3 regions of the Mojavia sp. genome follow, and region 1 is predicted to be linked to each of the others. Evidence: predicted binding sites of a transcription regulator. Region 1 holds the regulator's gene; each other region holds the start of a gene.
The links. Region 1 encodes HrcA, which represses chaperone genes, less so after heat shock. Its sites were predicted from a motif close to TTAGCACTCNNGANTCNNGAGTGCTAA; they were not measured.
Positions count from the first base shown of each region.

Region 2: the regulator HrcA is predicted to act here: its motif matches at 1,276-1,302, upstream of groL (chaperonin GroEL).
Region 3: the regulator HrcA is predicted to act here: its motif matches at 1,220-1,246, upstream of groES (co-chaperone GroES).

Region 1 covers NZ_JCACKA010000095.1:8,460-10,733, forward strand. Annotated here, with positions in the region: gene AC5JL8_RS27160 (DUF2834 domain-containing protein) at 1-539, opposite strand, end outside; gene hrcA (heat-inducible transcriptional repressor HrcA) at 552-1,628, opposite strand; gene AC5JL8_RS27170 (rhodanese-like domain-containing protein) at 2,114-2,274, opposite strand, start outside.
Region 2 covers NZ_JCACKA010000022.1:121,053-123,326, forward strand. Annotated here, with positions in the region: gene groL (chaperonin GroEL) at 1-1,243, opposite strand, end outside; gene AC5JL8_RS03250 (MraY family glycosyltransferase) at 1,401-2,274, shown strand, end outside.
Region 3 covers NZ_JCACKA010000018.1:164,690-166,963, forward strand. Annotated here, with positions in the region: gene AC5JL8_RS02360 (response regulator transcription factor) at 1-129, opposite strand, end outside; gene AC5JL8_RS02365 ((2Fe-2S) ferredoxin domain-containing protein) at 550-930, opposite strand; gene groES (co-chaperone GroES) at 1,264-1,575, shown strand; gene groL (chaperonin GroEL) at 1,690-2,274, shown strand, end outside.

The DNA.
Region 1 (2,274 bases):
CCACGCCGCGCCATATCATCTCCTAGCAATGCTGGAAATAATAAGCAAAGTAAGCAAAAATCCAAACTCATTACATGAATGAAGCGGCTAGTTTGCCATTGATGAAAGAAATCTCCCCCATCTCCTTGTAAGCCGTAGACAACTAAAATAGCTGTGGCTATGCTCAACAGTACTCCAGTCACGCGGGAATCGAACAACTTAAGTAAGATATTCTTTTTGCCGCTAAACCCTGGATTTGGCTTCCTTAAAGCTAAGTAAGGCAAAAGAGCAAACGCCCCCACTGCAAACGAGGCGGTCGCAAATAGCCAAGCGGGTATTTTTTGCCCTCTGCCATCAATTAATACCACTGCACTATAAATTACGGGCCAAATACCCATGATGTTGAATAGTGCGATGACTAATGGGTTAATGCCTTGCCACTCACCAGTAGAAAGGTTTTTAATTAACTCAAATGTATCAGGGCGATTGGGAGGAGCCAGAACAAAAGCATAAGCAATTACTCCCAGCCACAGCAACCCAAAGCCAATTTTTCTCACCATCTTTTCAACTGATTAACTGAAGGCTTCCGAGAGGTATTCAGCAGCCGCAGCCACAACAGCGATCGCATTTTCATAATCTAGGCGTGTTGGCCCTAAAACTCCCACACTCCCCACAGGTATTGCACCTCGGCGATAAGTAGAAGTAATTAAGGTGCAGGTACGTATTGGTTCTAAGGGGTTTTCTGCTCCAATGCGAACCGTTACCCGTGGCTTGCCCAAATCTTCAACCTCCGGCTCTTCAAAGATTAATCGCCATAGTTGGTCTTGTTCTTCTTCCAACAGATGGATAATCGTTTGTACTTGCTGTAATTGAGAAAATTCTGGCTGACGCAAAACTTCTGCAACTCCCCGAACCATAATTTGTGTTGCAGTTGGGGCTAAAGTCCGACGAGTTAATTCTGCAACCGAATTTTTCAAGAATTCGCCATAACGTTGAAACTCTTGATCTAATTCACTCCAGTCAAGGGTGGCTAATTCTAACAGACTTTTTCCCCGCAAGTGGGTATTTAAAAAGTTAGAAACAATCTGCAACTCGCGATCGATGACTTCTGGATCAAGTTGTGTTTGTTCTCGCGCAGGCGATAAATCCATCAATCTAGAATGAGTTTCGTAACCATCCGTGACTACAATCAGCATGATCCGTCCTGCTTCAATCTGCACTAATTGCAAATGTCGCAACGTTGCTGTATTGGTTTGCGGCATGGTAATCAAGCTGATACACCCACTCAAGGTTGCTAAAATTTGCGCTGCTCCTTGTAGTAAAGCTTCCAAACTCCAATCTTCCCAGTGGAGGCGCTTTTGCAACGCTAACTCTACCTGTTTTGCTAAAGCTTCAGAAGGTGTAATTAACTGGTCAACATAAATACGATAACCAGAATCGGAAGGTACTCGTCCAGCAGATGTGTGTGGTTGGTAAAGTAACCCAGATTTTTCTAAAACACCCATTACATTGCGAATTGTGGCTGAACTAACACCCAGGTCGTACTCTTCAATCAAAGCTTTTGAACCGACAGGCTCTGCTGTAGCAATATAGTGGCGTACCGTTGCCCAAAGTATATGCTGTTGTCGATTTGTCAACTGGACTTGCATAGGATATTTTCTACTGAAGGCAAATTTTAATTAAAGTTTGAAAAAATTCAGGGTTTTTAGGGAATTTTAAAAAAATATTAATGGTAAATTAATATAGCCATTTGTAAATTAAAATGGCTAATTATTTAATTCTATAATAATGAGTCGTAGTAAAGTTTCATAGCGGCAGCTTGTGAAGCTGTGGTCTCTTACAGCTTGACTGCTACTAGAAAATCTACTGGGATAAAATCCGAAATTCTAGCTTTTTATAGGTATTTTTACACAATTTATAGTGTAAAACTGTATTTTCAGCTACTAGTTATCGCTATATTTAAATACATTAGTACTGAGAAAGCATCTGAAAATTTACTGTGATTTTGAAAATTTCCTAGTCTTGAATCTAGTCTTGAATACTGATGTATGGCTTGTAATTACGAGGCAGAAAACCTAGCTGGCAGGAAAAGTACCAGCTAATTAGTGTCTAGTTCAAAACGATGAAAGGCTAGCTAATACTGGGGAATCGAAGAGTCAACTAACATGGAGTAGGCATCAATACCGCCGACAATGTTCTTAACATTTGTAAATCCTTGAGCAAGTAACCACTGACACATCTGGGCAGAGCGAATGCCATGATGACATAGCACCAGGGTTTCGGCATGGGGATTTA
Region 2 (2,274 bases), on a different contig from region 1:
TGCCACCACCAGGAACAATACCTTCTTCCACCGCAGCTTTGGTGGCGTTCAGGGCATCTTCAATTCGGAGTTTGCGGTCTTTGAGTTCGGTTTCTGTTGCCGCACCCACTTTAATTACCGCGACACCGCCAGCTAGCTTGGCAATGCGTTCTTGCAGTTTTTCTTTATCGTAGTCAGAATCGGTGTCTTCCAATTGTTTGCGAATTTGAGCAATCCGCTTTTGCACCTCTGGCTTGGTGGTACTGCCAGCTACAATTGTCGTGTTTTCTTTATCAATGGTGATTTTGCGGGCAGTTCCCAGTGCTTCTATGGAAGCGGTATCCAAGCTTAAGCCGATTTCTTCAGAAATCATCTGCCCATCGGTAAGAATGGCAATATCTTGTAACAAAGCTTTACGGCGATCGCCAAACCCAGGCGCTTTGATAGCAGCTACAGAAAGCACACCCCGCGCTTTATTCACCACCAAAGTCGCCAAAGCATCTCCTTCAACATCTTCAGCGATGATCAGCAAAGATTGACCTAAACGGGCAACTTTTTCCAAAACAGGTACTAAATCCTGGATGCTGCTGATTTTCTTGTCGGTAATCAGGATGCGGGCATTTTCAAATTCCACCGTCTGCCGCTCGTTGTTGGTGATAAAGTAGGGGGAAATGTAACCCCGGTCTATCTGCATCCCTTCTACTACTTCTAGTTCAGTTGTCAGGGACTTCGATTCTTCAACGGTGATTACACCGTCTTTGGTGACTTTATCCATGGCTTCGGCAATCATGCTACCAACTTCTTCATCATTGCCAGCTGAAACCGTAGCAACTTGAGCGATCGCACTTCCTTCCACTGGCTTTGATATCTTGGCAATTTCTTCCACGAGTGCCTCAACGGTTTTGTCGATCCCTCGCTTCAAGCTAACTGGGTTGCTACCGGCTGCAACGTTCTTCAGCCCTTCCCGAATTAAAGCCTGTGCTAAAACTGTTGCGGTGGTAGTACCATCGCCAGCAACATCCTTCGTTTTTGATGCTACTTCTTGGATGAGTCTCGCACCAGTATTTTCCAAAGGATCTTCTAATTCAATTTCTTTAGCAACAGTGATACCATCGTTGACAATCTGGGGCGCACCGAATTTTTTTTCTAAAAGAACATTGCGACCTTTTGGCCCTAAGGTGATTTTTACGGCATCGGCAAGAGCGTTAACACCCCGTTCTAGGGCCCGCCGCGATTCCTCATCAAATGCAATAATCTTTGCCATGTTTTATTTCTCAAGCGCTTCCATTAGACAATTTAGCACTCACAGGGCAAGAGTGCTAATTCTTCAAACAACTCAGATTACAAATGGAAATAAAAAAATTGATTAATATACAGTTGATGCTCATATTAGATGCAGATAGTAATGGTTGAATTGGGAGATGAATCTATACAACTCCCTTAAGCCCCTTGGTATTGCCGACCCTAGCGGCTCCGGCTGGTTGGCAGTAGTATTTACGTTTATCTTGGCTTGGCTAGTAACTTGGCGTTTAATTCCAATAGTACGCAAATTTGCCTTGCGGGTAGGTTGGGCTGACCAACCAAATGCCCGGCGGCTCAACCGAGAACCTTTGCCTAATGCAGGGGGTTTGGCAATTTACGCGGGTGTGATTGCGGCACTGGTACTAGCTAGCCTCTTAAGACCAATTGAGATCCAAAGCGTATTAGCTCAAGTACTGACGATTCTCTTGGGGGGTTCTATTTTAGTGCTGGTTGGTTTTATTGATGACCAATTCGGCTTACCCCCCTCTGTTCGCTTGTGGGCACAGATTATTACGGCATTGTTATTGGTTGCCAATGGGATCAGTATTACGGTTCCTCTTGGTACACCCATCGATTCCCTACTATCAACATTGCTGACAGTATTGTGGGTAGTAGGTATTACCAATGCCATCAATTTGATGGATGGTATGGATGGGTTAGCAGGAGGCGTCAGTTTTATTACTGCTATGAGTTTGTTAGCAGTTTCTGCTCAGTTTCCTAATCGTGCGGCGGCGACCTTAGTGTTGGGAGCTTTGGGGGGTGCGGCGCTAGGCTTTTTGCGCCACAACTTCCATCCCTCACGCATTATTATGGGTGATGCTGGAGCCTACTTCTTTGGCTATGTGTTAGCGGCAACCAGTATTTTAGGAAACCTACAACAAAACACAGTTGTTGCTCTTGTACCGACAGTTTTATTTTTGCTGTTACCAGTGTTAGACACTACTCAAGTGTTTGTACGTCGGCTAATGGCAGGAAAAAACCCCCTTAGTACTC
Region 3 (2,274 bases), on a different contig from region 1:
TCCCCGGAATTCCAAGTAATCCTTCACCAGCAAGATGAGGTTAGGGTCATCATCAATCAGTAGAAGTCGTTTGTGATCTTTCATGCTGGGCTCTTTCATAGCAGTGGCACTTGTCGCGCTTCGGTCCATCAAGGTCTTGTATAGTTATCCTCTATGGTGGATTATTTGAGATGTCTTTACTTTCCCACTTAACTTGCCTTTGCTTGTTGCAAGTCTCATAGGTAGTTATCACCTTTGGGAGACTGCCAATTCATTGGCAATAGTCCAGTAAGGATACGTAGAGCAGTAGTAATTATAATGCGTTATTATATATCGCTTTGAAAGCGGCGGGTGAAAAAAACGCTGATTAAATAATAATCCTTCCGATTCACAAGTTAAGTATTGGCTTAAGATGACCCTAGCTCAAAACCAACCCCGCTTCAGAGCGTTTACTACTTATTACGATATCTTACGGATGTTAAGCCTCGATCAGATGTTCACAAGCAATCAAAGAAGTTTCTGGCAAAGGATGGGTTAAAAATGCATATTCTTCAACCACCATTATGCCTATTAAGTGTTCTTTGAGATCCGCTCAATAACTTCTGGGTTTGCTTGACGATACCAGACACCATCCGGGTAAGCCACCATTATCGGTCTAGAACAAGAAACTCGCAAGCAATTAGCTTTAGTTCTAAGGATGCAAATGGGATGACTATTTTGCGGCTGGCCGAGTTTTGGCTCTTGAAGACGCTTTTTTAAGTATTCCCAGGATTCCAGACTAGCTTGTTTTGAGCAGCAGTTAGCAACTGTCTGGTCAGCACAAATAAAAATGTGTCGGTGAATTTTTGCAATTCCTATAGTTTCTACATAATTATGCAGGGCTTTTTTGTCTAGAGATTTAGTGGTTTTGGGGATTTGACGGCTGGACTGGATCACTGTATTGTTACTCATCGAGCGCCTCCCTGATTACAGTTCTATAACAATTTCCCCGCTTTGCAAATAAAGTTCTCCATATAAAAATATTCGTACCTTACGGAACAGAATCCGAAAATAAGACATAAATAAGTATTTATACTTAAATATCTACTTAAACGACGTACACCAATAACGGTTGAAAATGGGCAATAGGCGTTAGTAAATGCTATTCTCCCCAATCCCCCTGTCACCTTGTCCCCTTCCAATCTAGTTCGGGAACCCGTACACCAACAATTGTTGCCATTACATGCCGCTCTTCGGTAAATTAGCACTCAGGAGTTGAGAGTGCTAACTCTGGAGAAGAAATATATGGCAGCTGTATCTTTAAGCGTTTCTACAGTTAAACCTCTAGGCGATCGCGTTTTCGTGAAAGTGAGCGCCTCAGAAGAAAAGACCGCAGGTGGTCTGTATTTGCCCGACACCGCCAAGGAAAAGCCTCAGGTAGGGGAAGTAGTAGCCCTTGGCCCTGGCAAGCGTAACGATGACGGTTCTCGTCAGGAACCAGAACTTAAGGTCGGAGACAAGGTGCTGTACTCCAAGTACGCTGGCACTGATGTCAAGCTCGGCACAGAAGAATACGTCCTGCTTTCTGAAAAAGATATTTTAGCAGTCGTTGCATAGAGTAATGAGTTGTGAGTGATGAGTTGTGAGTCGAAAACTCTTCCCTAACTCAGCGCTGAAACCTCAAAATTCAAAAGTAATTCAAAACTTAAAACTCAAACCTATTCAGGAACTATGGCAAAGCGCATTATCTATAACGAGAACGCCCGTCGCGCCCTAGAGCGAGGCATGGACATCCTAGCTGAAGCTGTGGCAGTTACCCTTGGCCCCAAAGGCCGTAACGTAGTGCTAGAAAAGAAATTTGGCGCACCGCAAATCGTCAATGATGGCGTCACCATTGCCAAAGAAATCGAATTAGAAGATCACGTTGAAAATACTGGCGTAGCTTTGATTCGCCAAGCTGCTTCTAAAACCAACGACGCTGCGGGCGATGGTACAACCACTGCCACCGTTTTGGCTCATGCGATTGTAAAAGAAGGCTTGCGGAACGTTGCAGCTGGTGCAAATGCAATTTTATTGAAGCGTGGTATTGATAAAGCCGCCAGCTTCCTAGTTGATAAGATTGCCCAACACGCTCGTCCCGTAGAAGATTCCAAAGCTATTGCCCAAGTTGGTTCCATCTCAGCTGGTAACGACGAAGAAGTCGGTCAGATGATTGCCCAAGCAATGGACAAGGTGGGTAAGGAAGGCGTAATTTCCCTAGAAGAAGGGAAATCTATGACCACCGAATTGGAAATCACCGAAGGTATGCGCTTTGAC